3 regions of the Marinobacterium sp. YM272 genome follow, and region 3 is predicted to be linked to each of the others. Evidence: predicted binding sites of a transcription regulator. Region 3 holds the regulator's gene; each other region holds the start of a gene.
The links. Region 3 encodes FNR, which switches genes on or off when oxygen is low (the NO sensors DNR and NnrR bind a similar motif). Its sites were predicted from a motif close to TTGATNTANATCAA; they were not measured.
Positions count from the first base shown of each region.

Region 1: a site for FNR is predicted at 8,068-8,081, ahead of nifJ (pyruvate:ferredoxin (flavodoxin) oxidoreductase). Genes of this name have one in related genera too.
Region 2: a site for FNR is predicted at 5,035-5,048, ahead of ACQUQP_RS00065 (cytochrome-c peroxidase). Genes of this name have one in related genera too.

Region 1 is NZ_CP194171.1:4,348,723-4,358,797, forward strand. It holds gene ACQUQP_RS19525 (ABC transporter ATP-binding protein) at 1-838, opposite strand, end outside; partial or broken gene ACQUQP_RS19530 (ABC transporter ATP-binding protein) at 974-1,387, opposite strand; gene ACQUQP_RS19535 (HlyD family efflux transporter periplasmic adaptor subunit) at 1,498-2,514, opposite strand; gene ACQUQP_RS19540 (TetR/AcrR family transcriptional regulator) at 2,630-3,292, shown strand; gene ACQUQP_RS19545 (dihydroorotate dehydrogenase-like protein) at 3,352-4,353, opposite strand; gene nifJ (pyruvate:ferredoxin (flavodoxin) oxidoreductase) at 4,356-7,976, opposite strand; gene ACQUQP_RS19555 (CBS domain-containing protein) at 8,128-8,712, opposite strand; gene ACQUQP_RS19560 (hypothetical protein) at 8,781-9,098, opposite strand; gene ypfH (esterase) at 9,349-9,987, shown strand; gene ACQUQP_RS19570 (hypothetical protein) at 10,042-10,075, opposite strand, start outside.
Region 2 is NZ_CP194171.1:9,979-20,053, forward strand. It holds gene ACQUQP_RS00045 (ChaN family lipoprotein) at 1-135, shown strand, start outside; gene pta (phosphate acetyltransferase) at 255-2,408, shown strand; gene ahpC (alkyl hydroperoxide reductase subunit C) at 2,641-3,207, shown strand; gene ahpF (alkyl hydroperoxide reductase subunit F) at 3,309-4,880, shown strand; gene ACQUQP_RS00065 (cytochrome-c peroxidase) at 5,182-6,315, shown strand; gene ACQUQP_RS00070 (hypothetical protein) at 6,682-6,873, opposite strand; gene ACQUQP_RS00075 (NAD(P)/FAD-dependent oxidoreductase) at 7,045-8,259, opposite strand; gene ACQUQP_RS00080 (ABC transporter ATP-binding protein) at 8,285-9,148, opposite strand; gene ACQUQP_RS00085 (ABC transporter permease) at 9,161-10,075, opposite strand, start outside.
Region 3 is NZ_CP194171.1:2,199,074-2,209,148, reverse strand. It holds gene ACQUQP_RS09870 (heavy metal translocating P-type ATPase) at 1-2,442, shown strand, start outside; gene ccoS (cbb3-type cytochrome oxidase assembly protein CcoS) at 2,456-2,677, shown strand; gene ACQUQP_RS09860 (sulfite exporter TauE/SafE family protein) at 2,667-3,335, shown strand; gene hemN (oxygen-independent coproporphyrinogen III oxidase) at 3,411-4,802, shown strand; gene fnr (fumarate/nitrate reduction transcriptional regulator Fnr) at 4,894-5,667, shown strand; gene ACQUQP_RS09845 (adenine phosphoribosyltransferase) at 5,830-6,372, shown strand; gene ACQUQP_RS09840 (recombination-associated protein RdgC) at 6,469-7,386, shown strand; gene queE (7-carboxy-7-deazaguanine synthase) at 7,391-8,023, shown strand; gene ACQUQP_RS09830 (bile acid:sodium symporter family protein) at 8,068-8,961, opposite strand; gene ACQUQP_RS09825 (cation diffusion facilitator family transporter) at 9,485-10,075, shown strand, end outside.

The sequences.
Region 1 (10,075 bases), 2.1 Mb from region 3:
GATCGGCGCCACTGGTGGGCTCGTCGAGAAACAGGATCTCCGGCTCGTGGATCAGCCCCGCCGCCATGGCGAGGCGCTGCTTGAAACCGCCCGGCAACCGCCCGCTGGGGGTTTTCTCCTGGCCGCGCAGATCGAACTGATCGAGCATCGCATCGATGCGCTGTTTCAGCCCGCGTCCGCGCAGACCGTAGGCGCCACCGAAGAAACGCAGGTTTTCCAGCACCGTTAGATTGGCGTAGAGCGAGAATTTTTGCGACACATACCCCACCCGCTTGCGCGCCGAAGCCCGCGCCGTGCGCAGGTTAACGCCAGCCACCTGCAGAAAGCCGCTGGACGAGGGCAAAAGCCCGCAGAGCATTCTGAACGTGGTGGTTTTACCGGCGCCGTTGGGGCCGAGCAGGCCGAATATCTCGCCCCGCCGCACATCGAAACTGGTACTGGCCACGGCGGTAAAATCACCAAACTTGCGCACAAGATCGCGCACTTCGATGACAACCTCAGCATTTCGGGTTTCACCACCGGCCTCAAACGCCTCGGGATTCGCCTCCACCGCACCCAGGCGCCGGCGTAGCAGCACCATAAAGCCATCTTCCAAGTCCGGCTCCAGCTTCTGATAAGGCGCCCCCGCCAGCAGTTTGTCCAGCGCAGCGCTATCGCTGTCCTGCTGGGTGACAAAGCGCACGCCACCGCCCTGGGGCACGGCATCGATAATCAGCTCACTGGCATCGAGCAGCCGCGCCTGCAGCTCACGGGGCGGCTGGTCCTGGGGTGGCGTGGCAAGAAAGGCGCTATCTCCGGCCTCGCGGCGCAGCTGCTGCGGCGTTCCCTGCGCCAGCATCTCGCCGCCATGCAGTACATAGACGCGGTCGCAGCGGCTGGCCTCATCCAGATAGGAGGTGCTGACGATCACACTGAGCTGTTCCTCGTCGATCAGCTGCTGGATGATCTCCCAGAGCTCGCGCCGCGACAGCGGATCGACACCGACGGTGGGCTCATCGAGCAGCAGCAGCTCCGGCGAGCGCACCAGGGTGCAGGCCAGCCCCAGCTTCTGCTTCATGCCGCCGGAGAGCTTGCCGGCGAGACGGTCGGTGAAGCGGGTCAGATCGGTCATATGCAGCAGACGCTGGTAGCGTTCGTGCCGCGCCTCCTGCGGAAGTCCATGCAGGTCGGCATACAGATCCAGGTTTTCCTGTACGCTCAGGTCCTCGTAAAGACCGAAGCGTTGCGGCATGTAGCTGATCCGGTCCTGCACCGGCTGGGGCGTTGCCGCCACATCGAAGCCCAGCACCTGAAGCGAGCCGCTGCCGGGTTTCATCAGTCCGGCGATCAGGCGCAGCAGCGTGGTCTTACCGGCGCCATCGGGGCCGACCAGCGCGGTCAGTGAACCGGCGGGGATCTCCAGCTCAATCGACTTGAGCGCCTCCACCCGGGTGCGCGTCTTCTTGTCTTCGAAGGTTTTACACAGCGCGGTGGCGCTGACACAGGGCGCCACCCGATTCATTGGCTCTGCCCAGCAGGGGCGGAATGGCTTTCATCGATACGCACCGTGGCCGGCATCCCCATGCGCAGTCGGTTATCCGGATCCTCCACCAGCACCCGCACCTCGTAGACCAGCGCGGTGCGCAGGGACTCGGTCTGCACGTTTTTCGGCGTGAACTCCGCCACCGAGGAGATATAGCCCAGCGTTCCCGACACCGGCTGATCCGGGAAACTGTCGGTGTAGACTGCGGCACTCATGCCGGGTTTAAGGCGGCCCATATCCGGCTCGCTGACATAAACCCGTACCCATTTCGGGTCGTTCAACGCCAGCGTAAATACCGGCCACTGTGGCGAGGCAATATCGCCGGGCTCCAGCAGGCGCGCCCGCACCCGGGCATCGGTGGGAGCCAGCAGCTGTGACTGGTCGCGTTGATGATTCAACAGTGCCAGGTCGGCCTGCAGGGTTTCCAGCTGCGCCTCGGCGGCGGCGATATCCTCGTCCCGCGGGCCGATTTTTGCCAGTTTCAGCGCCTCGGAACGGATCGCCAGCTGTGCCCTGGCGGCGCGGACATGGGTGGTGGCGGTATCGATATCCTGGGCGCTGACACCGCGCCCGTCGGTACGCCGTTTCACATCCTCCAGCCGGTTCAGCTGACTTTGCGCCAGCTCCAGCTCCGCCTCGGCGGCACTGAGCTGAGCCGCGGCCTGGGCGACCTCTTCCGGACGGCTACCGTTACGCAGCTTTGCCACCTGTTGCTGCTGCGCCGCTATGGCGGCTTGCGTACGCTTAACCTGAAGGTTCAGTGTGCGGGTATCCAGGGTCGCCAGCAGCTGGCCGGTTTTGACCTGATCCCCCTCTTCGGCCAGGACCTGGTCGATACGCTCGCTCCGGGTAAAGGCCAGAGAGACCTGGCGGATATCCACATTGCCATAAAGCTCCAGCTCACCGGCATCGCGCTCCGCCTGGCTGTAATGCCAGCCGAAATAGGCCGCTGCCGCTAGCAGAATCAGAACCGGGAGCAGGATTTTTCGCATCGGGGTACTCCGTGTTACCGCCTGTTTATCTGATCAGAATAACGCCAGAAAGCAATAATTCAAATTTGAATTTAAACTATTTGCCGGCCCTGAAACTATCCGCTAGCATCGCCCTATGCTGAAGCCAACCCGCAAGCCCGACTCCCAGACCCGGCGCAGCCGTACCGACGGTGAAGCCACCCGCAGCCGCATCATCGACGCGGCGGGACAGGTGTTTGCCGAACGCGGCTATCACGACACCACCAGCAAAGAGATCTGCAAACGCGCCGGCGTAAACCTGGCTGCCGTGAACTACCACTTCGGCAGTCGCGACGGGCTCTACCTGGCGGTGGTCGGCGAGGTAATGAGCCATCTGCTGGAGCTGGAATATCTGCAGCAGATTGCCGCCAGCGACAAGAGCGCCGCAGACAAGCTCGGAGAAATGATCGACGGACTTGTCCACAGCCTGATCGAGGATCGCAGCTGGCACACCCGGGTCTGGGCCCGGGAGATCCTGACCCCCTCCCCTGTACTGGCCGCGATCACCGCCACAGAAGCGATGCCACGTATCGAGATCGTGTTACCTCTGCTGAGCGACTTAACCGGCATCCCCAGCGATGATCCCAGGCGCTTCTACGGTTTGCTCGGGCTGATGTCACCCTGCCTGATGCTGCTGATTATCGATCCGGACCAACCCACGCCGATCCAGTCGATCTATAGCCGCCCCGCCGACGAGATCGCTGATCACATCAAACGCTTTATCTTCAGCGGGCTGCGCTCGTTTGCCGAAACCAGCTGAGCCGGCCAGGCAGCGGGACAAAGAGGGAGATCTAACCGAGGCCTGATCTCCGGCAGCACTCAGGGACGCCAGCTATCCAGGGTTTCAAGATAGTTGGCACGTTCAAAGCCGGATGGATCGGCAGCGTTGCGATAGGACACACTGCCCTTCAACTGCAGCAGCGAGTCATATTCATTGACGTCCATCCACTCCAGCATCTGTGTTTCCATCTGCCGGATCACCCCCGGCCCCTGCTGCATCAGCACACTGGCCATCTGAGTGATATCGGCACCGCACATCTGCGCCTTGATCACATCGGAGGCAGAGTGAACGCCGCCGGTAACGGCGATATCGATCGCCACCTGGGCGCGTACGATAGCGATCCAGCGCAGCCGCTCGCGCAGTTCATCGGCGTGGGACAGCTCCAGCATCGGGTGCAGGGTGCGGGTTTCCAGCGTCAGTTCCGGCTGCAGAAAGCGATTGAACATCACCACCGCATTGACACCGATCTGCTTAAGCTGGGCAACAAAATGCACAGGGCTGGTGAACTGGGAGGAGATCTTCACCGCCAGTGGCAGCTCAGGTACCGATGCGCGCACCGAATGCACGATATCCAGGTAGCGCCGCTCCACATCCATGGAGGACTCCTCTACGTCCGCAGCGATGTAATAGATATTCAGTTCCAGGCCATCGGCGCCGGCGGCCGCCAGCTGGCGCGCATGCTCCGCCCAGCCCCGGCGGGTGACACCGTTGAGGCTGGCGATCACCGGGATCTCCAGCGACGCTTTCATCCGCTGCAGGTTATCCAGATAACGTTCCTCGGCGGTACGAAAGGTGTCCGGCACCGGCAGGTAGCCATCGGATTCCGAGTGGCCCAGCTCCTGCTCGTAGAGAAACTGGTGCAGCATGGCATGGTCCTGCTGGCACTCCTCTTCAAACAGGCTGTGCATAACGATCGCGGCAGCGCCGGCTTCCTCCAGCTCACGGGCGCCACTGAAGGTGGCGGTCAGCGGCGAGGCCGAAGGCACCAGGGGGCTTTTCAGCGCCAGCCCCAGATAACGTGCTTCGAGTCTATTGCTCATTATTATTGCTCCTCCCCCGCCGGGCTCTGTTCATTATTTTCAGGCGGGGATTCCACCTCCTCCCAGCTGAGCTCGGCCAGCTGGGCATAGCGGTGATAACGTTCGGTCACTTCATGCTGGGCCGCCTCCAGAAATGCCTTAGCGGCCTCGGGATGGGTACGGCTCAACATGCTGAAGCGCGCTTCGGCACGCGCAAAGTGGCTGTAGGGGATCGACGGCGGCTTGGAATCCATCCGTAGCGGATTCTTGCCCTCGGTGGCCCGGCGCGGATCGTAACGGAACAGTGGCCAGTGGCCGGACTCGACCGCCAGGCGCTGGTGTTGGTGATTGTCTGCCAGGTCGTAGCCGTGAGCGATACAGGGCGAATAGGCGATGATCAGCGAGGGGCCGTCATAGCTTTCCGCCTCCAGGAAGGTACGCAGGGTCTGCACATCCTTGCCGGCGTAGGCCACATGTGCCACGTAGACATGTTCATAATCCATGGCGATGCGCGCCAGATCCTTTTTCGGCCCCGGTTTGCCGCCGGCGGAGAACTTGGCCACCGCCGCCCGCGGTGTTGCCTTGGAGGTCTGGCCACCGGTGTTGGAGTAGACCTCGGTATCGAGCACCAGAATATTGACGTTGCGGCCCGAGGCCAGCACATGATCGAGCCCGCCATAGCCGATATCGTAGGCCCAGCCATCGCCGCCGACGATCCAGACGCTGTGGCGCGCCAGCTTGTCGGCCACCGCTTCCAGCGAACGTGCCACCGGATCATCGATCGGCGTCAGCTGTTCCTTCAGCCTGTCGATCCGTTGGCGCTGGTCGGCAAGCCCCGTCTCATTGCTTTCATCCGCGTTCATCAGTTCACTGATAAAGGTGCCATCCAGCTTGCCTGCAAGGCTTTCCAGCAGTGCCCGGGCATAGGCCTGCTGGGCATCCAGGGCGGCACGCATACCCAGGCCAAACTCGGCGTTATCCTCAAACAGGGAGTTGTTCCAGGCGGGCCCGCGGCCTTCGGCGTTATAGCTCCAGGGCGTGGTGGGCAGGTTACCGCCGTAGATCGATGAACAGCCGGTGGCGTTGGCCACCAGCATATGGTCGCCGTAGAGCTGGCTCAGCAGCCGCACATAGGGAGTCTCACCGCAGCCGGAACAGGCGCCACTGAACTCAAACAGCGGCTGGTATAGCATGGCCCCCTTGAGCGTGGTCTCTTTTACCTGGGTGCGGTCAAACTCCGGCAGCTGTTTAAAGAAGGCCCAATTGGCCTTTTCCTCGTCGACCCTTTGCTCCTTGGGCACCATATTGATCGCCTTGCGGCTGGCGTTGCTCTTGTCGGCTATCGGGCAGATTTCCACGCAGAGCGTGCAGCCGGTGCAGTCCTCCGGCGAGAGCTGGTAGCTGATCATTGTATCCGGCGGAAAATCCTTGGCCCCCTTGATCGGCACCGCCTGGAAACTCTCCGGCGCCCCTTCCAACAACCTGGCATCAAACGCCTTGGAACGGATAACGCTGTGCGGACAGACCAGCACACACTTGCCGCAGTGGGTGCACAGATCCGGTTCCCAGTGGGGAATATTCAGCGCCAGATCGCGCTTTTCATACTGCGCCGTGCCGGAGGGCCAGCCACCATCCAGCGGCAGTTTCGATACCGGCAGGCCATCCCCCCGCCCGGCGATCAGTTCGCTGGTGACCTGGTGCAGGAAAGGATCCTCACCGGGTATCTCCAGCACCCGCATCGGTATCTGCCCGGCATTGCTGTCCGGTACGCTGAACTCCGCCAGATGCGAAAGCGCATTATCGATGGCGCTGATATTCATATCGGCGATGCTGCGGCTGCGTCGGCCATAGCTTTTCTCCACCGCTGCCTTGATGCGTTTGATCGCCTCCTCTTTCGTTAACACCCCTGCCAAGGCGAAAAAGCAGGTCTGCATAATGGTGTTGATGCGCTTACCGAGGCCCGCCTCCTGTGCCACCGAGTAGGCATCGATCAGATAGACCTTGAGCCGCTTCTGCTGCATCGCCCGCTGCACCGGCCCCGGCAGCGATTGCCAGAAGCTATCGCCGCTCAGCGGTGTGTTGATCAGAACCCTGGCGCCTTCGCGGGCCAGATCAAGCATTGGGTAGCGATCGAGAAACTGCGGCTGATGGCAGGCGACAAAATCCGCCTGCCCCGGCTGGATCTCGTAGGCGGCACGAATAGGTTTCGGGCCAAAACGCAGATGCGACACCGTCACCGCGCCTGACTTTTTCGAGTCATAGACAAAATGCCCCTGGGCGTAGCGCCCTGCCTCGGCTCCGATAATCTTGATACTGTTCTTGTTGGCACTGACGGTGCCGTCGGCACCCAGGCCGTAGAACACCGCCTGGGTCCAGTTCTCCGCCGCACCGGTGCGATAATCCGGATCCCAGGCCAGGCTCAGCTGGCTGACATCATCGTCGATACCGACGCTGAACTGGGGACCGAGCTGTCCGCTGCTCAGGCCATCGAATACCGCCTTGACCATGGCCGGGGTGAACTCCTTGGAGCCGAGCCCGAAGCGACCGCCGGCGATTCGCGGCAGGCCATTTTCAAGCTGGCCGGCGTTATATGCCTGGAACAGGGCGGTGGCCACATCCTTGTACAGCGGTTCACCGTCGGAACCCGGCTCCTTGGTGCGATCGAGCACGGCGATGGAAGCTACGGTTTTTGGCAGGGCCGCCACCAGCCGCTTACTGTCGAAGGGACGGAACAGGCGCACTTTCAATACGCCAACCTTTTCCCCCTTACCGTTCAGATCCGCCACCGTCTCGGCGGCGGTTTCAGCGCCGGAGCCCATCAGCACCACCACCCGCTCCGCCTCCGGGTCACCCTCATATTCGAACGTCCGATACTGGCGCCCGGTTACTGCAGCAAAGCGATCCATGGCGGACTGCACGATATCGGGGAAGGCGGCATAAAAGGGGTTGATCGCCTCGCGGGACTGGAAGAACACGTCCGGGTTCTGCGAGGTACCGCGAACGCCGGGTCGGTTGGGCGACATGCCGCGGTCCCGGCAAGCCTGTACAAGATGCGGTGGCACCAGTTCGCGCAACTGTTCGCTGCTGATCAACTCGACCTTGCTGACCTCATGACTGGTGCGGAAGCCATCGAAGAAATGCAGCACCGGCACCCGCCCTTCCAACGTGGCCATCTCGGCGATACAGGCGAAATCCATCGCTTCCTGGGCGGTGTTGGCGGAAAGAAGGGCAAAACCGGTACTGCGGGTGGCCATCACGTCGGAGTGATCGCAGAAGATCGACAGCGCATGGGTCGCCACCGAACGCGCCGCCACATGGAACACCGTGGGCGTCAGCTCACCGGCGATCTTGAACATGTTGGGGATTTTCAGCAGCAGTCCCTGGGAGGCCGTAAAGGTGCAGGTTTTGGCGCCCGCCTGCAGGGAGCCGTGAACGGCACCAGCGGCACCGGCCTCACTCTGCAGTTCAATCACATCGGGGACGGCGCCCCAGAGATTGGTCTTTCCCGATGCACTCCAGGCATCACAGAGTTCCCCCATGGGTGAGGCGGGGGTGATAGGGTAAATCGCGATTACGTCGTTGAGCTGATGGGCGATGGTGGCGGCGGCCTCATTGCCATCCATCATCCGGTATTCGGGTGCCATGCCGACTTCTCCTTCTATCCTGCGACGGCCGTTACCGGGCTCTTGCCTGCCGGCCTCAACCTGAGTATCTCAGCTGAGCGCCGGCAAGGTACTGACGCAGACCAACAATTGCAGGTCTACGTCAGATTCAGGATAGACAAGTCGTGTAGGATCAGCCCACGTCGCGACCGGAAGAGATCACCTCGACCAGTTCACGGAAGCTGGTGGCACGGTGGTTGATCTCCACCGACACATGCAGACGACGGGCGATATCGCTGGCGGAGATGATACCGCGGATACGCTGATTCTCCGGATCGACCACCAGCATATGCTGCTGGCCTTCGTTCTTCAGTGTCTGCAGCAGGGCGCCGATGCTGGCGGTTTCGATCACATTGATCGGTACCCCTTTGAGTTTCGCCTTGGGGATCATCAGATCGCTGATCGCCAGATCGCTGCGCGACTGGCCAGAGCTGGTCGCCAGGCTCAGCACCTTGCGACTTTCCAGGTCGGCCACCGTAACGATACCGCGGAACTCACCGTTGGCGATCAGCACCGAGCGCACATGGGCACGACGCATGGCGGCAATCGCATCATCCACCCCGACATCGGGGTTCAGCACCAGCGGCTTGTGATAGAGAAAATCGGTAACGACCAGACGTGCCGGACTGTCCAGATCAAAGCGTTCAACATCTTCAGATTCAACAACAGACTGGTAATCGCTCAGGCTGACAGTTTTCAGTTCAGAATAACGGTCCATGAGATACTCCTCCCTGCGCGTGGGCGCAGTAGTAAAAAACACAACAGATTTACAAGCTCAGGCTGAAATCAGAAAACTACAGGAGGTGCACGCGAGCGCGGCAGAAGACTAAATTCCGAGGGGGGATATGCCCGGCCGACCGGCGTTTCCAGCAACTGACCGTTTGATACCGCAGGGAGCGGCGAGGCAGGCATTGCCGGGTTGTGATCGCTATCACCCAGCTGTCCAAGTGCAGGGTCGGTGATGCAGCTATCGACGATGATGGCGGGGGATGCAACGCCACGATCTTCATTAACCCCGGCCTCTGCCGACAACGCGACAAGCATCACCACCAATGCGAAGAGCAGCGGTGTGATGAGGGGTAAAAGACGACTCTGGGATTGCATACGAAACACCTGCGAACCACGGCCAGAGGGATTTGGCCTGCATGATTCAGATTAGACCTTTATTGACCTGAGTCAAATAGTGTTTCGCTATCCAGCCAATAAATTCAAGACACCGTTTAGTCTAAACCGCCAGTCCATACGCAGTTTGATTAACCTTATGTTTAACTACGGATATTCTGTTTCGAAGCTGGCAGCCATACCCTCCTGCCAGCCGCTTTCCACTTAACCTGCCTCTGGAGAAATTTGCCGCATGACCCTGCCCGAGATGATCGAAATCCCTGCCCGGGGTGAAGCCCGTTATCTGTTTATCCTGGCTCACGGCGTGGGCGCCAATAAAGAAAACCTGGCGCCGTTGGGGCAGGCCCTGAATGCAGCCTTTCCAAGCGCCATCTGTTGTGTGGTCGATGGTTTTGAACCTTTTGACGGCGGCTTCGGGGGCCGGCAATGGTTCTCTCTGAGCAATATGACCAATGACGAACGTCCGGCACGGGTCGCCAGGGTGCTGCCCGACTTTATCGCCATGGTGGAGGCACTGCAGCAGCGCTACGGCATCGACTCCGCAAACACCGTGCTGGTCGGCTTCTCCCAGGGCACCATCATGTCACTGGAAGCGATCAAGGTGCGCGATGGACTGGCCGGCCAGATACTCGGCTTCTCGGGCCGCTACGCCAGCCTGCCGGACAGCGCGCCGCAGCACACGGTGATCCACCTGCTGCATGGTGAGGCGGACGAGGTGATCCCTGTGGAGTTAGCCCGACAGGCCTGCGAACGGCTGGAATCTCTGGGTGCCCGGGTTTCCCTGGATACGGAGAAGAATGTGGGCCATGAGATCAGCCCGCTGCTGCTGGAAACCGCAGTCCAGCGACTGGGCGAAACACTCGAGGCCTAATGCCGAGGCTAACCCGGGCCAGGCTTGACGCTCAGCGGCCCGGGTCAAAGGGGCTTACTGCCGGTACTGGTTGAATATCTGATCCAGC
Region 2 (10,075 bases), 2.2 Mb from region 3:
GCGGTTGAGGAGAGCGAGCGGGCACAAAGCTACCAGCCCGAGACCTTTGGCAATTTTGCAACAGTGGACCTGATACTCTTCACCCCTGCCAGGGAAAACCCCGACTACTGCGCCGGGCTCAAAAAAGAGCAGTGATCTGCGCCAACAGCTGATCCAGCGCAGTCGCCCGGGGTTCCCATCACCGGACAGGGCGGCGTATATTTTGTGCATCGCACAATCTATCGTCGTCACTTCCAAACAGGGGACGTCAGGCTATGCCACACAGCATTATGATCGCGCCGGCTGGACTCGGCAGCGGTCTCACCACCACCGCGCTCGGGCTGGTCCACGCGCTTGAACAGCAGGGGATCCGCGTCGGTTTCTTCAAGCCAATTGCCCAGACCCGCAACGGCGACAGCACCGATCACAGCGTGGCGATCCTGCGCTCCACCAGCGCCTTCGCCATCGCCGACCCGATTCCCATGCGTGAGGCGGAGCATCTGATCAGCACCGGCCAGCAGGACCAGCTGCTGGAGCAGATCATCGAGCGGTTTCAGACCTGCTACGGCGAGATACCGGACGTGGTGGTCATCGAAGGGCTGGTCTCCACCCAGACCCAGCCCTACGCCAACACCGTCAACCGTGAGGTCGCCAAGGCACTGGATGCGGACGTGGTGCTGGTCGCCTCGCCAGGTCTGGATTCGGTAGAAGCCACCCAGGACCATATCGATATCGTTGCCCGCCTCTATGGCGGCATCGGCAACCCGAAAGTACTCGGCTGCATTCTCAACAAGCTGGACGCGCCGCTGGACCGGGAAGGCAATCCCAGGCCCGACCTGGCCATGGACGAAACCCAGACGCGCAGTTTTACCCTGGCCGAGCTGCAGACCGGGGCCAGCCTGTTCAACCCGGGTTTTCGCGTACTTGGCGGCATCCCCTGGGACGCGGCCATGGTGGCACCTCGCCTCTGCGATATCACCGAATACCTCGGTGCCAGCATCTTGAACACCGGCGAGATCACCACCCGCCGGGTCAGCAATATCACTCTCTGCGCCCAGACCCTGAGCAACGCCGCCAGCCACCTGCGCCCGGGCTCTCTGATCCTCACGCCGGGCGATCGCGAGGATATTATCCTCGCCGCCTGCCTGGCTGCGGGTAACGGTGTCGAGCTGGCCGGGCTGGTCCTGACCGGCGGTTTTCGCCCCTCAGAGCAGATAATGAAGCTATGTGCCAAAGGACTGGAATCCGGTCTGCCACTGGTGTGTGTGGATAGCGACAGCTGGCAGACGGTGCTCAACATCCCCCGCTTCTCGCTGGAGATCCCCGTCGATGATCGCGAGCGGATCAAACGGGTCAAGGAGTTCACCGCCGCTCACCTGGACCGCGACTGGCTTGCCTCGCTGCGCACCTGCAGCAGCGAGGTGCATCTCTCCCCCGCCGCTTTCCGCTACCAGCTGACGCTGAGAGCCCGCGCAGCCAACCGCTGCATCGTCCTGCCGGAAGGTAACGAGCCCAGAACGATCCGAGCCGCGGCGATCTGCGCTCAACGCGGCATCGCACGCTCAATTCTGCTCGGCGATCCACAGGAGATCGCGGAACTGGCCCAGAATCAGGGCATACATCTGCCCGAGGGGGTGCAGATAATCGATCCCGAGCAGACCCGCGAGCACTATGTACCTCGGCTGATGCAACTCAGAGCCAGCAAGGGGATGACGGAGCTTCAGTCCCGGGACGAGCTGCAGGACAACGTGATGCTCGGCACACTGATGCTGGAAGCGGACGAAGTAGATGGCCTGGTAAGCGGTGCCGTTCACACCACGGCCAACACCATCCGCCCACCGCTGCAGCTGATCCGCACCGCCGCCAACACCAGCCTGGTCTCGTCGGTCTTCTTTATGCTGCTGCCGGATCAGGTACTGGTTTACGGTGACTGTGCCATCAACCCCGACCCCAACGCCGAGCAGCTGGCCGATATCGCCATCCAGAGCGCCGACTCTGCCGCCGCCTTCGGCATACCGCCTCGGGTGGCGATGATCAGTTACAGCACCGGCCAGTCCGGCCAGGGCGCCGATGTGGACAAGGTGCGCAAGGCCACCGCCCTAGCACAGCAGAAGCGTCCCGACCTGTTGATTGACGGCCCCCTGCAATATGACGCGGCCATCATGGAAAGCGTTGCCCGTAGCAAAGCCCCGGACAGCCCCGTAGCAGGTCGTGCCACCGTATTCATCTTCCCCGACCTGAATACCGGCAACACCACCTACAAGGCGGTGCAGCGCAGTGCCGACGTAATCAGTATCGGCCCGATGCTGCAGGGCATGCGCAAACCGGTTAATGACCTGTCCCGGGGCGCACTGGTGGAGGATATCGTTTTCACCATCGCGCTCACGGCGATACAGGCTGCGGCTGGCGGGCAACAGGGATCTGCTTGACGAACCTCAACGAATCTCAGGGTTGAAGGAGTTATAGATTGCAGGAACTGGGGTTGAATCTTTCGAAGTCTAATCCCACCGAGATAATCCCCAGCGACCAAGTCCAGCAACCAGGGTCGCCGATTAAGGATAGCTATCAACAACCTTGGAATAATCAATTTCTCATATCCAACTGAGAAACCTATTCTAGATCCTGTCGAAACGCTACTGACAAACCTAAAGGAGATTAGACATGGCTCAGCCAATCAACACCCCGATCAAGCCGTTCACCGCTACTGCATTCAAAAACGGCGAATTCATCGAAGTTTCTGACGCTGACCTGAAAGGCCAGTGGTCCGTATTCTTCTTCTACCCGGCTGACTTCACCTTCGTTTGCCCGACCGAACTGGGCGACGTTGCTGACCACTACGAAGAGCTGCAGAAGCTGGGCGTCGAAGTTTACTCTGTTTCCACCGACACTCACTTCGTCCACAAAGCATGGCACGACGCTTCCGAAACCATCGGCAAGATCAAGTACACCATGATCGGCGATCCGAACTGGACTGTTACCACCAACTTCGACGTACTGCGTGAAGGCCAGGGTCTGGCAGACCGCGCTACCTTCATCGTCGATCCGGAAGGCATCATCCAGGCGGCTGAAGTAACCGCTGAAGGCATCGGCCGTGAAGCTGAAAGCCTGATCCGCAAGATCAAAGCGGCTCAGTACGTTGCTTCCCACCCGGGTGAAGTTTGCCCGGCGAAGTGGAAAGAAGGCGAAGCTACTCTGGCACCGTCTCTGGACCTGGTCGGCAAGATCTAAGACCGGTTCCACACAAGGCTGCCCCGAGGTATTTGCGTTTCAAGTACCCGGGCGCAGCCCGCCCTTCAAGATTTTTTAAATCACCAATGCAGGACAGGCTCATGTTGGATGCAAACCTGAAACAGCAACTGACTTCCTATCTGCAGGCGCTGGTTACTCCGATTGAGATAACCCTGTCTGCAGACGACTCAGCCAAGGGCAAAGAGCTGCGCGAACTGGCGCAGGAGATCGCCCCTCTGTCTGACAAAATTTCCCTGAACGAAGAGGGCAACGCCGCTCGCAAACCGAGCATGGCGGTATCCCCCGAGGGTGTGACTCCTCGCGTTCATTTCGCCGGTATCCCGATGGGACACGAGTTTACCTCGTTGGTACTGGCCCTGCTGCAGAACGGCGGCTATCCGCCGAAAGTGGCTGAAGATCAGATCGAACAGATCAAGGCACTGGACAAGGAGCTGCACTTCGAGACCTACATCTCGCTCTCCTGCCAGAACTGCCCGGACGTGGTTCAGGCGCTGAACCTGATGGCCACGCTGAACCCGAAGATCACTCACACCATGATCGACGGCGGCGTGTTCCCGGATGAGGTGAGCGAGCGCAACATCATGGCCGTTCCCAGTGTGTTCCTGAACGGCGAAGCCTTCGGCCAGGGCCGCATGACCCTGCCGGAGATCCTGAACAAGGTCGACGACGGCGCCGCCGAGCGCAAGGCTGCCGAGCTGTCCGAGAAAGAACCCTACGACCTGCTGGTCGTCGGTGGTGGCCCGGCCGGTGCCGCGGCGGCAATCTACGCTGCGCGTAAAGGTATCCGTACCGGTATCGTCGCCGAGCGTTTCGGTGGCCAGGTGATGGACACGGTGGGGATCGAGAACTTCATCTCCACCAAGTACACCGAAGGCCCCAAGCTGGTTGCCAGCCTGGAAGAGCATGTCCGCGATTACGACGTGGATATCATCACCGAGCAGAAAGCTTCTAAGTTACGTCGCGAAGGTCAGGTTGAGGTCGACCTGGAAAGTGGCGCCACCCTGAAGAGCCGCGCCGTAGTATTGGCTACCGGTGCCCGCTGGAGACAGATGAACGTCCCCGGTGAGAAAGAGTACAGCGGCAAGGGCGTGGCCTACTGCCCGCACTGTGACGGTCCTCTGTTCAAGGGTAAGAGCGTGGCAGTAATCGGTGGTGGCAACTCCGGTATCGAAGCGGCTATCGACCTGGCCGGTATCGTCAAGGATGTCACCGTACTCGAATTCGGCGACACCCTGCGCGCAGATGAAGTACTGGTGCGCAAGGCGGAATCGATGCCGAACATCAGGATCATCAAGGAAGCCGCTACCACCCAGGTGAACGGCGATGGCGAACGTGTCACCGGTCTGACCTACACCGACCGTGCCAGCGGCGAATCCCACGACGTGGATGTGGCCGGTATCTTCGTCCAGATCGGACTGGTACCGAACAGCGAATGGCTCAAGGGCGATCTGGAGCTGTCCAAATTTGGCGAGATCGAGATCGGTGCCAAGGGTGAAACATCCATGCCGGGCGTCTTCGCCGCAGGTGATGTGACTACCGTGCCGTTCAAACAGATCATTATCGCCATGGGAGCCGGCGCCACCGCATCACTGGGTGCCTTCGACTACCTGATTCGCGAGTCGGTACCGGAGAAGGACGAGGCAGCTGCCTGAGCCCAGCTGACTTGGAGATCCCGGCACCACACCCGCCCCGGCTTTAGGCCGGGGCTTCTTTTTATCCACAGCTCAGCGCTTTCCAACGCCCCAGCCTCACCCCTTAGCTCACCCCTTTACCTCAGGCGCTCGCATCAACTCCAGGCCTGAATGTTTGACCTGCAACAGGCCAGGCCGTCTTCCACTTTGTAATGCGACTGATAATATGTATCATTTGTAATTACCTTGACGTTTTGTCAGGTTATTCATCCCGATCAGGCGCGTGCCGGGCAGGCGTATTGGCAGGTATAGAGGGCGACTCATGAAGTTATATCGCAACAGAGCTCCACTGGTGGCGACTGTGCTACTGGGTACACTGCTCGCCGGCTGCCAGTCAGGTAGCGGCACCGCGCAAACCCAGGGCGCAGAAACGCTGGCCGAGCTGGGTCAGCGGCTCTATTTCGACGTCAACCTGTCAAAAAACCGCACCCAGTCCTGCGCCAGCTGCCATGATCCTGCCAGCGGATTCGTGGATCCCAAGGGCACCCCTGACTCGCTTGGCGACGATGGCAGCTCCCACGGCGGCCGCAATGCGCCCACCGCCAGCTACGCCGCCTTTTCCCCTGAATTCCATCAGAGCGAAGATGGCAGCTACAAGGGCGGACAGTTTCATGATGGCCGCGCCGCAACCTTAGCCGATCAGGCCATGGGACCACCGCTGAACCCGGCGGAGATGGGGATGACCAGCAAGGCAGCGATTATCGAGCGGCTGCGCGAGGACGCCTACTATCAGCAGAGTTTCGCCAGGCTGTTTGACGCCGCAATTTTGAGCGATACGGAGCGTGCCTACCAGGCCCTTGGCGACAGCATCGAGGCGTTTGAGCAGACCGAATTTTTCTCGCCCTTCGATTCGAAATACGACCGCTACCTGCGTGGCGAATACGAGATGACCGCCGAGGAGGAGCTTGGCCGCACCCTGTTCTTCTCCCAGCAGTTCACCAACTGCAACCAGTGTCATCAGCTCAGCCAGACGCCGATGTACAAGCGGGAGACATTCACCGATTACAGCTACCACAACATCGGCGTACCGGTGAACCCGGCGCTTGAGCGAGATACTGACCTGGGTCTTTCGGCCAACGCCAGCATCGATGACCCGACCCGTGACGGCAAATTCAAGGTGCCGACCCTGCGCAACGTGGCGGTCACAGGCCCCTACATGCATAACGGCGTCTTTGAGGATCTACGTACCGTGGTGCTGTTTTATGACCACTACAACAGCCGCAATCCGGCCCGGGCGATCAACCCGGAAACCGGTAATGCCTGGAACGACGCCGAGGTGAACCGCAACCTGTCGGAAGAGATCCTGAAGGACGCCCCTGCCCTGGATGATCGCCGCGTCGATGCCCTGGTCGCCTTTATGAAAACCCTGACCGACCAACGTTACGAAGCGCAGTAGGAAGCTCGCCCTCGCGCCGATTGAACCCGGTAAAGCGGTTATTCAAAACCACCGCGGATGATCGCGGCGAGGTCGCTGCTGCTACGGGAAATCATACATCGCGACCATTGTAGGACGCCGATTGATTCAGGCACGGAAGCAGAACGATAGATACAAACGCTAGCCTTCAAACGTCACACGCCCGTCCAGCGGCAACCTGACAACGTCCTCAGTGCAAGGCAATAACAGTTTTTAAGATATAAAGCAGAGATACAGCAGATACTGAAGCCAGTGGTGTTACGCGGTGCGGCCGTCAAGGCGCGCAGAAAAGAAGAGCAAGGGCTTTATTATTCTGTCCCCAGCCCTGGGGAGGGGCTGTTCTACCGGTCAGTGAGCGTGACGGTGGAACAGCGCGGTAACTTCGTGAGCAACCTGGGAAACCTTGGTAGAAACCCAGCTGGTCAGACCGTGGATCAGTTCAGCGATGTATTCAGCGCGCTCGATCTGGGCCAGGACGATCGGATCTTCGCAACCGTTGCGACGGGCGATTTCAGCAGTAGTAAGATTTTGTTCAGCCATGATGACACCTCTTTGGATTCGACTTTCGTTGAATGTCTAACTTGAGGCCTATGATACGGAGCCACCTGGCTGAGTTAAAACGATCCTTTCTTCATCCTTAGTTTAGATAAATTCAACTATCAGCCAGCCTGCTGCTTTTATTAGACCCGCCGGATATTGCCTGTCGGGCTCTCAGGCAACCCTGTCGTTTTCAATGCCAAACAGCAGGGATTCGCGCTGTCCAGAGAGGTTATGCTGCGCCAGCAAGGCATCGAAATAGCCGGGACCTAAGCGGGTATCACCATAAAGTACGGCACCGATAAGACGCCCTTCGTTGAGCCAGAGTTTACGATATTCTCGCTGCGCCAGATCCAGGTACTCGATCGCCTGAGCGTCCTTGGCATCGATCTCGCCACAGGAAAACAGTGAGATACCGCTCACCTTTAGCTGGGTCGCTATGGGCTGCTCGCTATACTCGTGCTCCTGACCGCTCAATACCTGCGCCAGCACCTCAGCCTGGCGCCAGATCGGTGCAACCAGACCATAGGTCTGCCCCTGGAATTCACAGCACTCGCCCAGGGCGTACACCCGCTCATCGCTGGTGCGCATCCGCGCATCCACAGCGATCGCCCGGTGACAGCTAAGACCTGCCTCCCTGGCCAGAGCAGTTTCCGGCGTGATGCCAGCAGCGACCACCACCAGGTCGGCGTCCAGCATCTGACCATCCTTGAGCATCACCTGGCTGACGCGCCCCCGGTCTCCCTGCAGCATTTCGATGCCTGCGCCGGTTAATATTTTTAGGCCGCGCTCTTCCAGCGTTGCCTGTAGCAACCCGGCTGCGCTCCTGTCCAGCTGGCGGTTCAACAGCCAGGGACCACGCTGCAATACGCAGGTCTGCATGCCCAGCTTTCTCAAGCCCTCAGCGGCTTCCAGCCCCAGCAGACCGCCACCGACTACGACCGCGCGCCCGCCTCTGGCGGCCCGGGCCTGCAGCTGCTCCACATCCGCCCAGGTTCGAAAGCCCATCACACCGTCAAGCTCGATCCCCGGCATCTCCGGCATCGCAGAACGGGAGCCGGTGGCAAACACCAGCCGGCGATACCGAACCACCTTTCCGCCCGCCGCTCTGACAAGTCTCGTGGCCGGGTCCACCTCCAGGACCGGATCGCCACACAGCAGCTCTATCCCCTGCTCTGCGTACCAGTCGATTTCGTTAAGCTCCACGTCACTCGCACCCAGCTCACCGGCCAAAAACGGTGACAGCAGCACCCGGTTGTACGCGGGCCTGGGCTCTTCACCGATGACCAGGATCGACTCGGGCCGGTTCGGCTGTTTGCACAACTCCTGCAGCAGCCGGTTAGCCGCCATGCCGTTACCGATGATCAGCAGATCGACCTGCTTTCTCATGACCTTATCCTTCCTTATCCGTCACTTAAGCCCGGGCCTGCTTTTTTTCCGCAGCCTCCTGGCTCGCGCCGGCAGCCTTCTGACTGCGGTGCTGACCGATATCCTCCACCTTGCGCTGCTTCTCATAAAGGAAGCTGAGCACTTCGTGGCGGTAATGGTTGTACTGGGGATCGTCCGCCAGCTGGATACGGTTACGGGGACGTTCCAGTTCGATATCCAGGATCTCGCCCACGGTAGCCGCGGGTCCGTTGGTCATCATGACGATGCGATCGGACAGCAGAACCGCTTCATCCACATCGTGGGTGATCATGATCACGGTGTTGTTCAGGTCCTTCTGGATCTCCATCAGCGAGTCCTGAAGGTGTGCACGGGTCAGTGCGTCCAGCGCGCCGAAGGGTTCGTCCATCAGCAGCACCTTGGGCTCCATGGCCAGCGCGCGGGCGATACCGACGCGCTGCTTCATGCCGCCGGAGATCTCATCCGGGCGCTTGTGCATGGCGTGGGTCATGTGGACAAGTTCCAGGTTATGCTCGATCCAGGCCTTCATCTCGGCCTTGGATTTCTTGCCCTTGAACACCTGCTTCACCGCCAGCTCCACGTTCTCGTAGGCGGTCAGCCAGGGCAGCAGCGAGTGGTTCTGGAACACTACGGCACGCTCAGGGCCCGGCTCGTTCACCTCTTTGCCATCCAGCACCACACCACCGGTGGTGGACTGGTACAGGCCGGCAACGATATTGAGCACAGTGGACTTACCGCAGCCGGAGTGGCCGATCAGCGAAACAAACTCACCCCGTGCGATCTTGAGGTTTACGTTATCCAACGCCTTGAAGGAGCCCTTCGGCGTCGGGAACTCGATGGAGACACCGGTCAGTTCGAGATGCTTAGACATGTTGAGCCCTCCTTAACGGGTAATTGCATTTTTGTCCCAGGACACACGGCGCTGCAGCAGCAACATGACCCTATCGAGCAGGAAGCCGATCAGGCCGATCACCAGCACCGCCACCATGATGCGGCCGAGGGAGTCGGAGCTGCCGTTCTGGAACTCGTCCCAGACGAACTTGCCCAGGCCCGGGTTCTGCGCCAGCATCTCCGCGGCGATCAGTACCATCCAGGCGATACCCAGCGACAGGCGCAGACCGGTAAAGATCATCGGCACCGACGACGGCAGCACGATCTTGATCACGTGGGTCATCCAGCTAAGGCGCAGCACCTTGCTGACGTTCTGCAGATCCTGGCTGACGGCGGATACACCAACGGCGGTATTGATCAGCGTGGGCCAGAGACAGCAGAGCGCGACGGTAAACAGGGAAGTCAGGAACGACTTGGCAAACATCGGGTCGTCGGTCACGTAAGCGGCACTGACCACCATGGTCACCAGCGGAAGCCAGGCCAGGGGCGATACCGGCTTGAACAGCTGGATAATCGGATTCAGCGCCGCATACAGCGATGCATTCAGGCCGATGCAGATCCCCAGTGGGATAGCGATGATCCCGGCGATGGCAAAGCCGGCCAACACGGTCACCAGGCTGGTACCGATCTGGTCAAAGAAGGTCGGCTTGCCGGTGTAGTCGCGAATCTTCGGCACATAATCCGGATCCTTGGCGACGCGATCGGCATTGCGCTGCTCCTGACGCTCATAGAACGCCGTCTCCCGCTCACGCTCACTGACATGCTCGGCATAGAGCGCCACCGACTGCTCGTAGACCTGCGTCGGTCCCGGAAACTGCCCCAGCGAGGTGTCGATCTGCTTGGCGCCGGCCTGCCAGATAAACAGGAACACGGCGAGGCCAAGCAGCGGCAGCCCCAGCGCCCCTAG
Region 3 (10,075 bases):
GTCGAGACCGGCTCACTGACCCACTGCTATCACTGCGGCCTTCCGGTGCCGCCGGGCAGTGACTTCACCCTTCGCATTGACGGCGCAGAGAGAGCGATGTGCTGTCCTGGCTGTCTGGCCGTGGCAGAGACCATAGTGGCAGGGGGTCTCGACACCTTTTATCGGCACCGGGACAAACAGAACGCCACCAATGAACAGGTGCGCAACAGCAACGCGGAACAGCGCCAGCAGGAGCTGCGCCTCTTCGACAGCGCCGAGGTACAGGAAAGCTTCGTCCACAGCAACGACAGGGGTGAGCGAGAAGCGCTGTTGGTGATTGAAGGTATTACCTGCGCTGCCTGTACCTGGTTGCTGGAACACCACCTGGCGAAACAGCCCGGCGTTAGCAGTATCAGCGTCAACCTGACCACACACCGGGCACGGCTGTGCTGGGATCCTGAAAAGACAGCCCTCAGCACACTGATGGGTGAGGTTGACCGTATCGGCTATCAAGCCCACCCCTATCAGCCCAACCGTGAAGAGGCCCTGCTCGAACAGGAACGCAAGCGCGCTATCCGCCGCCTCGGCGTAGCCGGCGTATTCACCATGCAGGTGATGATGCTGACCGCCGCACTGTACGCCGGCGATATCAGTTCCTCCATGGAGGGGCGTTTTGTCGACTTTATCCGCTGGGCCGCATTTATTCTTGCCACGCCGGTTGCGCTCTACTCCGCCCAACCCTTCTATAAGGCCGCCTTAAGAGACCTGCGCACACGCCAGCTCAGCATGGACGTGCCGGTATCCATCGCTATTCTTTGCGCTTATATCGCCAGCGTCTGGGCGACCGCCACGGGAACCGGCGACGTCTACTACGACTCCGTGACCATGTTCACCTTCTTTCTGCTGGTTGGCCGCTTCATGGAGATGCAGGCGCGCCACCGCACCGGGCGCGCTGGTAACGCACTGCTTAACCTGTTACCAACCAGCGCGCTGAAACTTAGTGATGGCAAGGAAGAACTGGTCCCGGCCACCCAGCTTAAGCGTGATGACCGGGTACTGGTAAAACCAGGGCACACCATTCCCTGCGATGGCATTATCGTGCGCGGTTCCACGTCGGTGGATGAATCCGCACTGACCGGCGAGTATATCCCCCTGGCCCGCGGCATTGACGATGCCGTGGTGGGCGGCACCCAGAATGTGGAGCACGCCGTCGAAGTACGGGTCACCGAGACCGGCAGCGAATCGCGCCTTTCAACCATCGTGCGCATGCTCGACCGGGCTCAGGCGGAAAAACCGGCGGTCGCGCGGATCGCCGACAAGGTAGCGCGCTATTTCGTTACCGCCACACTCCTTGCAGCCATTGCGGTAGCGACCAGCTGGTGGTTTATCCGTCCGGAAGATGCCTTCTGGATCACGCTGTCTGTGCTTGTGGTGACCTGCCCCTGCGCTCTTTCCCTGGCAACCCCCACTGCGCTGACAACGGCCACGGGCACACTGCGCGCCAGCGGGCTTCTGATCAGCCGGGGACACGTGCTGGAAAGCTTTGCAACGGCGACCCACGTAGTCTTCGATAAGACCGGCACCCTGACCGAGGGAAATCTGCAGATCCAGGCCGTTCACCCTCTCGGGAGCGCGGGGGAAAAAGAGCTGCGCCAGCTCGCTGCCGCACTCGAATCTGCATCAGAACACCCCATCGCCCGCGCTTTTGCCCCTTTCGCCGCCGAACAGGCGGACGAGGTCAAAAACCACCTCGGCCAGGGGCTTGAAGGACAGATTGCCGGTAACCGCTACCGTATAGGTAAACCCGAGTTTGCAGCACAGATAACGGGCGTTCCCGCGCCGTCCCAGCCTGACCAACAGGGTCTGTGGCTGCTGCTTTGCGATGAAACCGGGCCATTGGGCTGGTTCCTGCTCGATGACCAGATTCGTCCCGAGGCTCGGCAGATCGTCGATGAGTTGAAACAGCTTGGACTCGAGAGCGTCATGCTGACCGGTGACAGCTCCAGCGCCGCCGACGCAGTGGCCCAGAGACTCGGTATTGGCCGTCTTGAAAAGGGCGTCAAACCGGAGGACAAACTGGCGTTTCTGAACCAGTTGAACGCCCAGGGCGCCGAGGTGATCATGGTCGGTGATGGCATCAACGATATCCCGGCACTGGCCGGCGCCCGCGCCTCCGTTGCCATGGCTGGCGCTACAGATCTGGCCAAAACCAACGCCGACGCGGTACTGATCGCCAACGACCTGCTGAGACTGGGCGACGCCGTGCGCCTGGCCAGAAAAACCCGCGCCATCATTCGTGAAAATCTGGCCTGGGCGGCCTGTTACAACCTGCTGGCCCTGCCGCTGGCCGCCACCGGTTATATTCCTCCTTATATGGCCGCAATCGGCATGTCGGCCAGCTCACTGGTGGTGGTTGGCAATGCGCTGAGACTCAGCCGCGCCCCCAGAAAGCCAAAACGCTAATCCGGAGCCCTATATGAGCATCATCTATCTGCTGATACCCATAGCGATCATTCTTGCGTCAATCGCGATCTGGGCATTTTTCTGGAGTGTCAATACAGGTCAGTTTGACGACCTGGAATCACCGGCCCACAGCATCCTCTACGACGATGACGAGGAGTTGATTCCCGGTGATGTAAAGCGTGAAGAGAAAAACCAGGGCGACACAGGCAGCGTCAAAGATAAAAATGGCGCCTGAACCTCTACAGTTTTCCATCGCACTGATGATCGGCCTGCTTGGCGCAACCCACTGCGTCGGTATGTGCGGCGGCATCGCGGCCAGTGTCAGCCTGAGCCAGGGAGATTCACGCCGCGGCATCCCCCTGATCATCGCCTACAACATCGGCCGCATCACCAGCTACGCGGTTGCCGGGGCGCTGATCGGTCTGCTCGGCTACCAGATCAGCGGTGGCAGTACGGGTATTATTCTGCGCACGCTGGCCGCTGTGTTGCTGATACTGATGGGACTGTACGTGGCACAGTGGTGGCAGCTACTGACACGGCTGGAGCGCGCCGGCGGCCTGCTTTGGCGCTATCTTCGTCCTCTCGCCGCCAAACTGCTCCCGGCTGACACCCTGCCGCGCGCCCTGCTTCTGGGGACTCTCTGGGGCTGGCTGCCCTGCGGCCTGGTGTATTCGACACTGATCTGGTCGTCAGCGGCGGGGCACTGGTATGACAGCGCCCTGCTGATGATCGGTTTCGGTCTCGGCACGCTGCCGGCAATGCTGACCACCGGCCTGCTGGCCCAGCAGGTCCGATCGCTGATGCAACGCCAGGGCGTGCGCAGAGGCGCAGGGGTGCTGATTATACTCTTCGGCGTTTACACACTTCCCATTTCCGCTCTGACCGGCCATTGACGTCGGTCAAGCGATACACAGATCGGACTGTTATACTTGCGCCCCGCGACAAGGTTTAACGAGGATTGACCAGAAGTGAGCACCAATAACCGCATCCAGTGGGATCTCGATCTCATTCGCCGCTACGACCTGTCCGGGCCCCGGTATACCTCCTACCCGACAGCGCTTCAGTTCGATCCCGAGCTATCCGCCGATGATCTGATAGAGTGCGCACGCACCAGTACCGATACGAACAGTCCGCTGTCCCTCTACGTGCACATCCCTTTCTGCGAGCATGTCTGTTATTACTGCGCCTGCAACAAGGTGATCACCCGACGTCGTGACAAGGCCCAGCCCTATCTCGACACCGTCTACAAAGAGATGGAACAGCTTGCCAGCTGGTACAGCGGCGAGCGTCAGGTAAACCAGCTGCACTGGGGCGGCGGCACACCGACGTTTATCTCGGATCAGCAGATGCGCGACCTGATGGCTGCGTTGCGCCACAACTTCAATCTGCGTGATGACGACCAGGGTGACTACTCGATCGAGGTCGACCCGCGCGAAGCGCAGGACACCAGCCTCGAAGTGCTGCGCGAGATCGGTTTCAACCGCATCAGCCTGGGCGTACAGGATCTGGATCCAAAAGTGCAGGCAGCGGTCAACCGCATCCAGCCCACCGAACAGACACAGCGGGTGCTCGACACCTCCCGAGCACTGGGATTCAAGTCGATCAACATGGACCTGATCTACGGCCTTCCCCACCAGACGCTGGATGGTTTCAATGCCACCCTCGATGCGGTCATCGAGATGTCACCGGACCGGCTGTCGGTATTCAACTATGCGCATCTGCCGGATCGTTTCCGCCCCCAGCGCCATATTAAAGCCGAAGATCTGCCGAGCCCCGAAACCAAGCTGCATATTCTGCAAAGTACCATCGAGCGATTGCTGGCGGCCGGGTATGTTTATATTGGCATGGACCATTTCGCCAAGCCGGACGATGAGCTCGCGCTGGCACAGGCCAACGGCCAACTGCACCGCAACTTTCAGGGCTACACCACTCATTCCGACTGTGACCTGGTCGCCATGGGCGTATCCGCCATCAGTCAGATCGGCGATGTGTACTACCAGAACGAGCACGAGATCAGCGCCTATGGTCAGGCCGTGGCAGACCGGGGCCACGCCGTGCGCCGGGGCGTCAAGCTCAGCGCGGACGACCATATCCGTCGCGCCGTGATCACCCGGTTGATCTGCCATTTCGAGCTTGATATGCAGCGCATCGAGGCAGAATTCGCTATCGATTTCCGCCACTATTTTCATAAAGAGCTGGACAGCCTGGCGCAGTTTGCCGACGACGGTCTGGTATCACTCGACAGCCATCAAATCCGCGTGACCGATGCCGGCCGGCTGCTGATTCGTCGCATCTGTATGGCGTTTGACGCCTACATCCCGCCTGAAACAGCCACACGCCGCTATTCCAGGATCATTTAAGTGGTTACTTCAAGGCGCGCGCCAAATGTTACATAATGCCTGGGTAGCCGCTTGATAGTGATCAAACCCACCTAGAGAAAGGGACAGCCCCATGGGTGACCATAAATGTGAAGGTAAACTGCGCAGTCTCCAGCAGGTTCACTGCAACACCTGCAGTCTGAGCTCGCTGTGCCTGCCAGTTTCGCTGAACATGACCGAGATCGAACGACTCGATAACATCATCGAGAAAAGCCGACCGATCAAGAAAGGTGAGCACCTGTTTCATCAGGGCGACGCCTTTACAACCGTTTATGCCGTACGCGCCGGAACCATCAAAAGTTACACCCTGACCAATGAAGGCGAAGAGCAGATCACCGGCTTTTACTTCCCCGGTGAGCTGGTCGGTATGAGCGGCGTTGACGGTGTCACCTATCCGGTTTCCGCCAAGGTGCTGGAAACCACCACGGTCTGCGAAATTCCGTTCGAGCGGCTCGATGACCTGGCCGGGCAGATGCCGGAACTGCGTCGCCAGATGCTGCGTACCATGAGCAAGGAGCTGCGCGACGACCAGCAGATGATGATGCTGCTGTCGAAGAAAAACGCCGAGCAGCGTGTCGCTACCTTCCTGATCAAGCTGTCCACCCGCTTCCGCGCCCGCGGCTACTCCGCGACCCAGTTCCGCCTGTCGATGTCCCGTAATGAGATCGGCAACTATCTGGGCCTGGCGGTGGAAACGGTCAGCCGTATCTTTACCCGGTTCCAGGCGATGTCGCTGATCCAGGTAGACGGCAAGGAGATCGAGCTGAACAACCTGTCCGAACTCTACGACCTGGCGGGCGAATGCAACCCGTTTGCAGAGTCCGACAGCAGCACCCAAAGGGGTTAGACATAAAAAAGGCGCTTATCCGCGGGGATAAGCGCCAGTACAGTTGCACAATGAAGTAGCCATCTCAATGTGTAACCCAACGCCGACCATTAAACACCCTCACCCGCTTCTGCACATTGAGTTAGATCAACAGCAAGCCTTGGAGCCAAGGAGCCCTTCCCGATGTCCTACGACGAGTTTTACGTCAAATCCGTTATTCGCTCGCTGCCGGACTGGCCTGAGCCCGGTGTCCTGTTCAGGGATATCACACCGATTTTCAAGGACCCACTGGCACTGAGAATGGTGACCGATGCGTTCATTCATCGTTACCTGAACTCAGACCTGACTCATATCGCCTGTATCGACGCCCGCGGATTTCTGTTTGGCTCGATTCTCGCCCACCAGCTGAACCTGCCGCTGGTTCTGGTACGCAAGAAAGGCAAACTGCCCGGCGACACCATCCATCAGGAATATGAACTGGAATATGGCACCTCCGCCGTGGAGATGCAGTCTGACTCCGTCACCGCCGGCGACAGAGTACTGCTGTTTGATGACCTGATCGCCACCGGGGGCACCATCCTTGCCGCCTGCACACTGATCAAGAACCTGGGGGCCGAGGTGATTGAAGCCGCCGCGCTGATCGACCTGCCGGACCTGCAGGGGTCTTCACGCATTCAGGAAACCGGAGTGCCGGTGTATTCGCTGATCGCGTACGAGGGCGCCTGATACAGGCTCTCCCCTTGCATCTGAGCCAGTGCCACTCAATAATGCGCGCCTTCGCTTAATCCGCTGCAATCCAACTGGACCCTGACAGGAGGCGCAATGCTCTGGTTCAAAAATGCCGTCTGGTACCGTTTCACCCCCGATACCGACTTTGATGCCGATAAACTGGAGCAGGCCCTTCTCGCCAAGCCCTTCACCCCCTGCAACCGCCACGAGCAGAAACGCACCGGCTGGACTTCGCCCACCTCGGGACTGACCGAAGGCCCGGTCTTCGCCAGCAACGGTTATCTGCTGATCTGCCTGCAGCAGGAGGAGCGTATCCTCCCGGGTACCGTGGTGCGCGACGCGCTGAACGAAAAGGTGGAGCAGATCGAGCAGGAGGAGGATCGCAAGGTCTATCGCAAGGAGCGCGCGAGCCTCAAGGATGAAGTCACCTTCGAGCTTCTGCCCCGCGCATTCACCCGGCGTCGCCCCACCCACGCCCTGGTTTCCGCCGAGCACGGCTGGATTGTCGTCGACGCCTCGTCGATCAATAAAGCCGAACAACTGCTCAGCGAACTGCGGGAAGCGCTTGGCTCCCTGCGCGTGCGCCTTCCCGAGGTACAGCAGTCCCCCGGCGCCACCCTGTCCGGCTGGGTGATGGGCGAACCAGCCCTGCCGAACGGCTTCGAACTCGAGCAGGAGTGCGAGCTGAAAGATACCCTCGCGGACGAATCCGGGGTGATCAAAATCAAGGGGCAGGAACTGACCAGTAACGAGATCCGCGCCCATATCGAGGGCGGCATGGAGGTCAGCAAGCTGGCACTCTGCTGGGAGCAGCAGCTACGCACGGTACTGCACTCGGACCTGACCCTGCACCGGCTGCGACTGACCGATGAGTACCGCGACCAGCTTGAAGAACAGGCCCCGGAAGAGGAGCTTGCCTCCCTGGACGCCGATGTCACCCAGCTTGGCCTCGAATTCACCCGGCTGTTCCCGCAGGTCCTCGCGGCTTTTGGCGGCGAGCTGGAGCGCTAGGACGATGTACACAGTCTACGAGATGTTCTACACCCTGCAGGGTGAAGGCGCCCAGGCGGGCCGGCCGGCGGTATTCTGCCGTTTTGCCGGCTGCAACCTGTGGAGTGGGCGGGAGAAGGATCGCGCCGATGCGATCTGTGATTTCTGCGATACCGATTTTGTCGGCACCGGCGGCCAGGGAGGCGGAAAGTTCAGCGATGCCGCCTCGCTGGCGGCAACCATTGCCAGTCTTTGGCCAGACCTTGGACAGGGCAAGCCCTATGTGGTCTGTACCGGCGGAGAACCGGCCTTACAGCTCGATACTCCGCTGCTCGACGAACTGCACCGGCTCGGCTTCGAAATCGCCATAGAGACCAACGGTACCCGCCCTCTTCCGGGCGGGATCGACTGGATCTGCGTCAGTCCGAAAGCCGGCACGGACATTGTGGTCACCGCGGGCGACGAACTGAAACTGGTTTATCCTCAGTCTCTGGCACCGCCGGAGCGCTTCGAGGAGTTCGATTTCACGCACTTTTTCCTGCAGCCGATGGACGGTCCGTTACAGAGCGCCAACACCGGCCGCTGCGTCGATTATTGCCTCGCCCATCCACAATGGCGCCTGAGCCTGCAAACCCACAAGTACCTGGGTATCGACTAGGGCGGTTTTAGCCTCGGCCATACCGGAATACCACCGCCTGGTGCCTAGCTTTGCTGACCTTCTGCCAAACGGGCACTGCTGCCCGGCAGATTGCGGGCAAGCATGATCAGGGCCGCTGGCAGCTGCATTACCAGCCCGTAGATCAACACCACCGCCGACATCTCGGGGCTCGATAACAGAGCGCCCGTCACCATCAGGGCGGTGCCCGCATTCTGAATCCCCACCTCCACCGCCAACGTCAGCTGTACCGCAGGGCCAAGCGAGAAGAGTTTCGCCAACAGGGCGCCTGAAAGCATCGCCGCCAGAGCAAGCACGAGCATCACGCCGGCATACGCCTGAAGAAGGCCCGGCAGGCGCTGATGATTGGCAAGTACAACCACCGCCACCATCGCCAGAAAACCGAACACGGCGACCGCTTTAACCCAGGGGTAAAGTCTCTCGCAGCGGCGAGGAAAACGGCTTCTGAGCCAGATTCCGAGCATCACCGGCAGCAGGGTAACTATTGCCAGCTTGATGATGGCGGGGAGTAGCGGAAAATCGGCGAGGCGCACACCAGCACCGGTGTAAACCAGCACGGCTCCAGTCAACAAAGGCAACGTAAAGGGGGCAATCAAACTGCCGACAGCGGTCAAACCGACCGAGAGCGCCGTATCACCCCGGGCTACCAGCGTAATCATATTGGAGGTGACACCACCTGGCGCCAGCGTGACGATCATCAGCGCGGCGGCAACCAGGGGCGGCAGCCCGAACAGCAGGCAGACACCCACTCCCACCGCCGGCAGCAGCAACAGCTGTCCGGCCAATCCAACCAGCAGCGCCTTCCGGTCCTGACTTACCAGGCGTTCAAGATCGCTGCGCTGCAAGGTGATACCGATACCGAGCATCATCAAGAAAAGAGCCGAGGGCAGCAGCAGTTTACTTAGAAAAGCGACATCCATGAACTGACTTCCGATTGGCAGGTGAAAAAACCAAGAAAAGGATAACGGCAAAGGGTATCGCGTCCAACGTCTATGCGTCTCCTTTCGGAATCAACTCTGTCCCGGAGGTGTTACCTGGCTGTAAACAGCTGTTAACAAAAAACGCACAATTCAGTAACCATGGGGGCTAGCCGGCACTACTCACATCTGTTGTGGATAAGACTGTGAAAACTGCCACAAAATCGTCTCCGACCACCCGGGATTCCTTCGCTTCATACAAATTGATCATTTTTTAACCAGCTGTTTAATTTAATTAAAAATCAAATAGTTAGATAAAGTCAAACCCCTGCAATGAAGATTTTAACCGGTTTGACCGGGGATTTTATCCTCACTGCCTTTTTGTAACATTTACGACATCAGATCTTGCCGCAAATCAAGACTTCGCCTGTTAATTTTTCCTGGCACAGCAGGAGCGCCCGACAACTGGTCCCGCTCACCAAACCGGGGTAGTATTGCGGGCTAACCATTTACAGGGAACTTGTTGATGCAGGAACAGTTGGACCAACGCCGAAAAGCCGCCGAAAAAGTCACTCTGATCGGCTCCGTACTCGATCTGGCACTTGGCATCATCAAGATAGTAATCGGCATTTTCAGCAACTCGGCGGCACTCGTGGCCGACGGCCTGCACTCCCTCTCCGACCTGTTTACCGATGTGATGGTGATTATCGTACTGCGGCTGTCTCACCAGGCCCCCGACCGCAACCACCCCTGGGGTCACGGACGCTTCGAAACCATCGGTACCGTGGTGCTTGGCGTCATTCTCGCCCTGGTCGGCGTTTTGATCGCCTACGACAGCATTATGAGACTGTTCGCCGATACCCAGCCACCTACACCCGCCTGGCCGGCCCTGATAGCCGCGGCCATTTCAATCGCCGGCAAGGAGTGGATCTTCCGCTATACGCTCAAGGTGGGCAAAGCACTCAAGTCGGATCTCATCATTGCCAACGCCTGGCACAGCCGCAGCGATGCCCTATCGTCGATCGTGGTCCTGGTTGCGGTGGCCGGCTCCATGCTCGGCATCTGGTGGCTGGACGGTCTCGCCGCCGTGCTGGTCGCCCTGATGATCGGCAAGATC